One region of the Exiguobacterium sp. s70 genome, then DNA from elsewhere that is predicted to be linked to it. Evidence: riboswitches for the same ligand, from Rfam matches in the RefSeq annotation. Region 1 holds a riboswitch; the other holds the start of a gene.

Evidence for each region. Region 1 has a riboswitch for thiamine pyrophosphate ahead of tenA (thiaminase II). Riboswitches for the same ligand answer to the same signal wherever they lie in the genome.
Region 2: linked by a shared signal. The riboswitch ahead of KNP84_RS10785 (Ykof family thiamine-binding protein) and the one ahead of tenA (thiaminase II) in region 1 are both predicted to bind thiamine pyrophosphate.

What each region holds. Positions count from the first base shown of each region.
Region 1 covers NZ_JACSLV010000006.1:58,484-63,165, reverse strand. Annotated here, with positions in the region: gene thiE (thiamine phosphate synthase) at 1-380, opposite strand, end outside; gene thiD (bifunctional hydroxymethylpyrimidine kinase/phosphomethylpyrimidine kinase) at 352-1,188, opposite strand; gene thiM (hydroxyethylthiazole kinase) at 1,188-1,976, opposite strand; gene tenA (thiaminase II) at 1,973-2,647, opposite strand; TPP riboswitch at 2,729-2,833, opposite strand; gene pelG (exopolysaccharide Pel transporter PelG) at 2,895-4,343, opposite strand; gene pelF (GT4 family glycosyltransferase PelF) at 4,324-4,682, opposite strand, start outside.
Region 2 covers NZ_JACSLV010000004.1:108,839-113,520, forward strand. Annotated here, with positions in the region: gene KNP84_RS10770 (SMP-30/gluconolactonase/LRE family protein) at 1-593, shown strand, start outside; gene KNP84_RS10775 (hypothetical protein) at 606-869, shown strand; gene KNP84_RS10780 (GTP-binding protein) at 975-2,168, shown strand; TPP riboswitch at 2,230-2,330, shown strand; gene KNP84_RS10785 (Ykof family thiamine-binding protein) at 2,412-3,005, shown strand; gene KNP84_RS10790 (ECF transporter S component) at 2,998-3,573, shown strand; gene KNP84_RS10795 (ABC transporter ATP-binding protein) at 3,566-4,682, shown strand, end outside.

The DNA.
Region 1 (4,682 bases):
ATGGCCGCCGCTACTTCTTCGAGCGTATGCACCGAGACACCAAGCCATTTGTTCGGGCCGATTCGCTCACGAACGCGTGCGACCTCGGCATCATCCTGTCCGATATGCACGCCGTCGGCATCGATGCGCTCTGCTAGTTCGACGTCATCATTGATGATGAACGGAACATCGTATGAGCGGCAGAGTGTTTGCAACGCTCTCGCCATCGCTTCTTTTTTATCCCCATACAGTGCATGTTTACCTTTTTCGCGAAATTGAAAACATGTCACGCCACATTGAAGTGCCGTTTCCACCGTCTGGAGCAAGTCTTCCGCGTTCGCGGTTCCACAAATAAAGTAGAGCCGCAACTGCTCAGCGATAGTTCGTTGTGATAGATTCAAGCGTCACACCTGCCTCTCCATGTGTCGCATACGCCCAGTGATTCGTCGGTCCATGTCCGGCACCGATATCGAGTCCATGCGTGATGGCACTTTGAATGAATCGCTTGGCGGTCACCGTCGCCTCGAGGATAGAATAGCCTTTGGCCAGTTCCGCCGTGAGCGCTGCCGAGAACGTACAACCGGTGCCATGCGTGTCACTCGTCTGGATGCGCGGGGCCGACAGGAGGAACGCCTCTGACACCGTCATGACCAAATCGTCCGCAGTTGCGCCATCGAGATGTCCCCCTTTTAAAATAACGGCACGGACACCGTACGCTAACATCCGTTCTGCTGCTTCGATGCGGTCTTCAAACGTCCGAATCGTCATGCCCGTCAACACTTCCGCTTCTGGCACGTTCGGTGTGACGACGGTCGCGAGCGGCAAGAGGGATGTCTTGAGCGCTTGGACCGCCGAATCCTGAAGCAGCGAGGCCCCGCCTTTCGCAATCATGACCGGGTCAACGACGAGCCGATTGAATGTGTGACGCCGCACCCCGTCAGCGACCACCTCGATGTGCGCCGCATCGAACAACATCCCGGTCTTGCACGCCGCAATCATAAAGTCTGAACCGATTGCATCGAGTTGTTGCGTCACGAGTTCTGATGACACCGCCTCGACCCCATGCACCCCACGCGTGTTTTGGGCCGTGACAGCCGTCAAAACACTCGTCCCGAACACACCGAGCTCTTGAAACGTCTTCAAATCAGCTTGAATGCCAGCGCCACCGCCCGAATCCGAACCGGCAATCGTCAACACTTGCTGCCGTATCATGACACCACCTCGATGCGGTCACTCGGCAACTCGACCGCCGTCATCTTGCCCAGCTCATTCAAGAAGTGAACGGGGAAGTCACCCGGCCCGTCGGCCAAAGCGGTAGCGAGTTCCCCGCACCGGGCATAACCGGCGAGCGCTGTCGCCGTGGCCGTGACCGCATCCCGTTCGACCGCAAGGAACGCACCGACGACCGCACTGAGTAAACAACCGGTCCCTGTCGTCCGGGCCATCGCGCCAGTGCCGCCTTTAATTTCAATCGTCACGTCCCCGTCGCTGACGACATCCGTCTCTCCGGTCACGGCAACGACACAGGTGTAGCGCTTAGCCGCTTCACACGCGATGTGATTCAAATCAACCCGCGTTTCCCCGGCGTCCACGCCGCGTGCCGCCGCGTCGAGGCCAATCAATGTCGCGATTTCTCCGGCATTCCCACGGATGACCGTCGCACGGACAGATTGCAGAATCTCCTTGGCGACGTCGCGCCGGAATGAGGTCGCCCCGACACCAACCGGATCGAAGACGACTGGACGATCTGCTTGATTCGCCGCCTGTCCGGCTCGAATCATTGTACGTTCCGTCATTGCATCGAGCGTACCAATATTGAGCACGAGCGCATCGCTTAAAGACGCCATCTCGGCCACTTCTTCAACCGCTGACGCCATGACCGGGGCCGCCCCGATGGCGAGCAATCCGTTCGCCGAAAAGTTGGCGACGACGATGTTCGTGATGTTGTGGATGAGTGGCCGCTCGGCTCTGACTTTATCCCATAAGTCGCGCTTCATCGTGTCACCCCCGCCGGTAAATCCCACGACTCGAGCGTCCACGCCATCTCCCAAAACGCATGCTCGTAATAACAACTCTTCAAGAACAGCTGTTGATACCGGACCCGTTCTTCCGCCGTCGCCTGCCCAGCGAGCACGTCGAGCCGTTCAATCTGTTCCTCGACGAGGTCGCGGAACCATTCCGACCCGTACGTCGCAATCCACGTCGCATAAATCGGGTGGTCGGGTGTCGTGTCTTTCATGCGTTCGCCAATCTCGTAATAAACCCAATAGCACGGCAAAATTGCTGCGAGCACATCACCGAGCGTCGGACCGGCCTGTTGCATATGGAGCGCATAGGCGTAAGCCGTCGGGGCCGGCTCAAACGTCGCCCACTCCGCCTCCGTCACGTCGAGCAAGGTGAAAAACTCACGATGCAGCGCATGCTCCGCTTCGATGGTATGGAGCGCGTGCGTCAAAAAGCGGCTCGCCACTTCCATGTTCGGGGCGAGGGTCGCGCCTTTCGCCTGTACTTTTGAGAACTGATTCAAATAATACGAGTCTTGCATGACGTAATGTCGAAACTTCGCCTCGTCGAGTTCACCCGTTCCGAGCTCGCGGACGAACGGATGGTCAAAGCTGGCTTGAAACAAGGCATCGGCCTCTTGTCGTAAATGTGCGGTGAATGTCATGTTTTCTCCTCCTTTGTAATCAAAAAAGACGCCGCCTCCCATAACGGAAGCGGCGTCGGATTTACACAAAGTGTACGAAAACAATCGGTTCGCCCACTTCCCTACGCTAGCGTGAACTAGATCAGGTTCAAAGGGTCTGGACCTCGTCCATCTCAGCCGCGTCACGCGACTCCCCTAGTGGTAAACATTATGAAATTCGGTCGTCTACGACCACATCATATCAGTCTTTCTCCGTACTGAAAACCCTTTATCGTGAGAATCGCCGGTTCAACAACGTCCCCATTCGCGAGAACCGCTCGGTGCCGAGCTTGCGCCGGTTCGAGGCGGCGAACACGTAATAATCAACTTTGCCCATATAATAAATCAAACGCAGGCCGGCCAAGAAGAACGTGATCGTCGTGCTGACGGCAAAGCCGACACCGTACCAATCGATGCCGCGCGGCAAGAGCAGTAACGTGAACAACGCGTTCAACGTGAAGAACGAGATGTTGACGAACAACGCCCCGCGCCGGTCCTCGAAATAGAGCAACAACAACGTCAAGATGAGAATCATCGCATTCGCGAACGCCGCGAGCGTCGTCATCCGAAAGATTTGACCGATTTCATCCGGGACACCAATCCAACTGACGAACGCACCCGCCATCAGGATGGCGAACAGCGTCACCACGCCTTGGCTCCGCGCGAGTCGAATCAACTCATTTTTCAATACGGACGTCATCGTCTGTTTCGCCTTCTCGATTTGATGGAGTGCCCCGCCGTAGTTGATCAATCCATAAAACGTACGGTAGCGCTCATAAAACCGGGTCTCAACAGCGACGACGAACAACAGTTGCGTCGGGATAATCGTCAAGTACGACCAAAAGATGGCCGTGTCATAATACGGGTTGAACAAGAACGAGTCCGCGATGATCACACGTCCTTCACCGAACCAGATGATGAAATTCGTGACCCAAATCCCGAGCACGTACAACACGCCGATGGCGAACAAGTCTGGATAGCGGTCGAAGTACTTGAAGTACGAGAACTCTTTCACCGCGTAACGGAGCGGGAACGTCCGGAGCATCGCGAAGAACAACCCGAACAACGTCACAATCATCCCGACCGTAAAACCGAGCAACAGCTCGAGACTCGACGGGTCGACCATGAGACGGCTAATCGCATAGACGCTCCCGACCGAGATGAGTCCGCCGAGCAGGAAGCTATAGGCCACCGCTTGATAATACTTGGCGGCACTTAAAAACAAGAACATGACCCAGATGACGTTAATCGTCATGAATAAAACGAACAACGTCAGTTTGTACAGAAAATCGAGCGGCGACAATAGCCAAAAGATACTATACAGCAAGGCTGCCGCGAGAATCGTCACTTTGAGCATCCCGGTGAACACCGGGAAAATCTCATGCGCCTTCTTCTCATAAAACAAGTCCGCCACGTATCGGGTGACGACGAGCTGTTGAAAACTGAACAAGATTTGCGAGAAGATGAACGCGTACGAGACCGAGATCATGAAGAGCGTCCGTTCGGCGAGCGACAACGTCGGCATTTGGAACGCCAACCATTGAATCGTACCGACGACCAAGATGACGATCAACCACGGTCCGGACGTGACGAGGCCGGAGAACGTGTACGCCTTCAGCCGGGACGAATAGTAGTCTTCTTGGAACAACTTCTGCAACTTAAACCCGATGCCCGCCATACTGTTCCCTCCTCGCTTCATAGATAGCCTTATAGCGGTCCACGACTTGTTGGAGACGATAATATTGGCGTACCCGCTCCCGTCCGTTCTTGCCGAACCGCATTCGTTCCTGCGGGTAATCCATCATCCATTCGACTTTGTCGGCGACCGCTTCCGGATGAACCGGCGGCACGATGAAACCGGCCGGACCGAACGGGTCATCCGCTCGGCCGTATAAAAGCTCGGAACAGGCGCCGACATCGGTGGCGACCCACGGAATCCCGGCGGCCATTCCTTCGAGAATCGCGAGCGGCTGGCCTTCTGAGATGCTCGTCAAGAGCAATAAATCAAAGGTCGGCA
Region 2 (4,682 bases), on a different contig from region 1:
AAGGAAAGCTCCGCTTCAATGACGGCAAAGCCGACCCGTACGGACGCATCTTCGCCGGCACGCTCCATCTTGAAGACGAGGCGGAACAAGCGACGCTATACCGCCTGAATCGCGACGGCACGACCGAGGTCATGTTGAGCGAGTTGACATTATCGAACGGACTGACATGGTCACCCGACCATTCGACGTTCTATCATATCGATACACCGACCGAGACGGTCCGTAAATACGCCTTTGACTTGAAGACGGGGACGCTCGGCGAAGGGGAGGCTATCATCGATTTTACCGTCGAGGAAGGATTCCCGGACGGCATGACGTCCGATGAGGAAGGGTTCTTATGGATTGCACACTTTGCCGGCGGCCGTGTCTCGCGCTGGAACCCGAAGACGGGTGAAAAAGTGCTCGAAGTGCTCGTGCCGGCCCCGAACGTCACGTCGTGTTGTTTTGTCGGCGACGACTTGAACCAACTCGCCATCACGACGGCTCGTGAAGGGATGGATGACGAGGCACTCAAAGCCCATCCGGACGCAGGGTCGGTCTTTAAAATTGATACAGACGTGAAAGGGATGCCGCTCTATCGGTTTGGACGATAAGGAGGTAAAGAGATGGTGAAGCGATTGCTCGTTCGTGCAGGCATCGGTTTGGCACTCGCGGCAGTGGCCCGGGTCGGGATCCAAAAACTATTGGATGCGAACCGGGAAGACGACCACACGTATTTGAATCCGCGCTGGGATGAGGCCCCGAGTGTCGATGCCGATAAGGATGAGGATGAGGTCGGTCTGACGCAGCTCGATTCGATTTATCGGGCCGAGTGGCAAGCGAACACGTATCCCCGCTCCGAGGCGGAACGCAAGGCGTTGGAAGAATAGGGAAAGGAACACGTCCGGGAACGGGCGTGTTTTTTTTTCTTGACAAGACAAAGGTGACCCGTCATTATCTAAAAAGTAATGATTACGATTTAGGAGTGGGGATATATGAAACGAATTCCAATCACGGTGCTGTCCGGTTATTTAGGGAGCGGCAAGACAACGTTGATGAATCATCTGTTGAACAATCGGTCCGGCAAGAAATATGCGGTCATCGTCAACGACATGAGCGAGTTGAACATCGACGAACGATTGATCGAGCAGAACGGTTTCTCGCGGACGGACGAAAAATTGGTCGAGCTATCGAACGGCTGCATCTGTTGCACGCTCCGTGAAGACCTGCTCGAAGCGGTGCAGGAGATCACGAACGACCGTGAGCTCGACGGGATTATCATCGAGTCATCTGGCATCTCAGAACCGATTCCAGTCGCCCAAACGTTTACATACGCCGATGACGCCCTTGGCATCGACTTGACGAGCCGTGTCTATATCGATGCGATGGTGACGGTCGTCGATGCGTATCGGTTCTTGAAAGATTTCAATTCGGGCGAGTCGCTCCATGAACGCAAGCAGGCCATCGATGAGACGGACGTCCGCGAAGTCGTCGACCTGCTCGTCGACCAAATCGAGTTCGCGGACATCATCGTCTTGAACAAGGCGGACCGCGTGACCGAGACGGAACTCGGTGAGATGGCCGGGCTGTTGAATGCGCTCAATCCAACCGCCAAACTGTTGACGTCAGTTTACGCGAATGTGGAATTGACGGAGCTGTTGGACGTCAATCTGTTCGATTTCGAGGAGGCGATGCACGCCGCCGGCTGGATTCAAGAACTAGAGGCCGAGACACACACACCAGAGACGGAGGAATACGGCATCAGTTCGTTCGTCTATCGCCGCCGCCGTCCGTTTCATCCGGAGCGGCTCCACGCCTGGATCGAGGCGTTCCCGGATCAAGTCGTCCGCGCCAAAGGTTTCTTATGGATCGCCTCCCGGAACGACATCGCTTGCCTGTTCTCGCAAGCGGGGTACGCCTCGACGCTCGAACACGCGGGACGTTGGCTCGCGACGCTGCCGGAGGAAGAGCGGAGTCTCATGTTCACGGCAGAACCTGAGCTCGCCGCCGACTACGTCGAGCCGTACGGGGACCGTCAGACGGAGCTCGTCTTGATCGGGCAGCGGATGGAGCGTGCGGTCATCGAGGCCGGACTCGACGCGTGTTTGTTGACGGATGAGGAGATGGCGCTCGATTGGACGACGTTGCAGGACACGCTTCCGGGGAACGGTATCGTGACTTTCACATAAACCGTTTACAAATTCGGAGCGGTCGTCTATACTTCTCGTTGCATAGATAACCGCATACATTGGACTACACTAGGGGTGCTTCGGCTGAGATGTGAGCATGACTCCAATCCCTTATGACTCGATCCGGGTAATACCGGCGTGAGGAAGTGTGGCACTTTTTCTAATGGATTATTACATTGGACGAGTGGCCGCATTCTCATGGATGCGGCTTTTTTGTGTACATACAATAAGGGGGAATAGAACATGAACAACCAATGTGGTACGAGTCCGATCGTCGGATTCCGCTTTACGCTGAGTCCAATGACATCTGATTTTGTGAGTGTCATCAAAGGGGCATTGAAAGAGACGAACTTGCAAAACGTTTGGCGGCATACCGATGACGTCTCGACGGTCATCCGGGGACGCAGTCAGCATGTGTTCGACGTGGCCAAAGCCGTCTTGTCACATGCAACGAAGACCGGGGAACATGTGTCGATGAGCGGGACGTTCTCGGTCGGGTGCCCAGGCGACACGGCAGGAGACAATCTGCTCGACGTGACGACTGATCCTGTGAATGGTCCGGTATCGACCCAGTACGTCTCTTCCCAGTTCGCCCTCTATCCGCTCGGGGACGCGAAGTATATGGACATCATCTACGAAGAAATTGCCTTTGCGAAAGAGCGTGGCGTTTTCAATGACTCGATGCATTACGCCTCGGGTATTCACGGCGACATCGAACCGGTGTTTTCATTTTACGAGGCGACGTTCGACCGCGTCCGTGCGAAGACGAGCCACGTCGTCATGACGGTCACGTTCAGCGTGAACAGCCCGTCACACGAGGGACAGCAGCATGCTTAAGTCGTGGAAGTTAAAAGAAATCGTCTTGTTGGCCATTTTATCGGTCGTGTTCGCTGTCGTCTATTTGGCGTTCGTACATGTCGGGAATCTATGGGCTGGCTTGATTGGACCGATCGCGTACGAATGGATTTTTGGGATTTGGTTCATCGTCTCGATTATTGCGGCTTATATCATCCGCCGACCTGGCGCCGCATTCTTGTCCGAAGTGCTTGCGGCGACGATTGAGATGATGATTGGTAACGCGATTGGACCTCGTATTATTTTAGTCGGGATCATTCAAGGACTTGGTGCTGAAGCGGCGTTTGCGGTCACGAGCTACAAGCGATATGACCTTTGGGTGCTCATGCTGGCCGGATTTGGTGCAGCTGCGACTAGTTTCGCGTATACGTACGTCATGGGTGGACTCGCTGCCCTCAGTCCGACATACGTGGCGACGATGTTCGCGTTACGAGCGACGAGCGGGATGCTCATTGCCGGTCTGGGAGGTAAGATTTTAAGCGACTTGTTGCTTCGGACGGGTGCGCTCGAAGGGTATGCCATCGCGCGTCAGGGACGTGTGCATGGTTGAGGCAGAACAGCTGTCATTCCGCTATCCGGAAAAACAGAGCAAAGTATTGACGGACATCACGCTTCAATTAACTGCTGGGAGGACTCTCATCACAGGGGCGAGCGGGTCGGGGAAATCGACATTGTTCTCTTTGTTGAATCGTCTGTATCCAGAGAACTGCGATGGAATCGTGACGGGCAAACTATATTTGTTTGACCGCTCTTATGATACGTATGCAGCTGGTGAGGTGAATCGTCGTGTCGGAACGGTGTTTCAAGATCCTGACAGTCAGTTCGTCATGCAGACGGTCGAGGAGGAATTGATTTTCACACTCGAAAATTTTGCCGTGGCGAGGGACGAGATGATGACGCGTGTGGCCACGATTTTAGCGGAATTGCAGTTGACCGATTATCGTGACCGAGTCATTCATGACCTTTCAGGTGGAGAAAAGCAACAAATCGCTGTCGCCTGCGCCTTGATCGGGAAGCCAGAATGGCTACTGCTCGATGAGCCGCTCGCGCACCTTGATCCCGAGACATCAACCCGTTTCGTTCAGTGGCTCGACAACGTCGCACAGACGGTAAACGTTGTCGTCATCGAACATCGACCCTTCCTATGGGGCGGGTTCTTCGACAGAGAAGTGGAACTAGTGAACGGACGCATCAACTATGATGGACCGTTCGTTGCCCGCCCGGATTATACGTTCTCTCCGGTTGAGGTGACAAAAGGAGATGATTTTTTATTTCACGTACCGCAATTAAACAAAAAAACATTCAATTTAGCAGCGAGCAAGCTGACCGTCGCCGAGGGTGATCTCATTGCCGTACTCGGTCGAAACGGCAGTGGCAAATCGACTTGGCTCAAGAGCCTTGCCCGCGAACATCAAGAAGTCGGACTCGTCCCACAATCTCCGGCTCATCTGTTTATCACGAGTGATGTGTCACGTGAGCTCGCATATGGCCATAATCGTCCGATTGGGGACATCATGAACCGGCTCGGGCTTGGACCGTTTCGTAACGACCACCCACTCTCGCTTAGTCACGGGCAAAAACGAAGGCTCGCCATCGGCGTGATGATGCTCTCGAATAAACGGCTCATCGCGTTCGATGAACCGACTGCTGGACAAGATG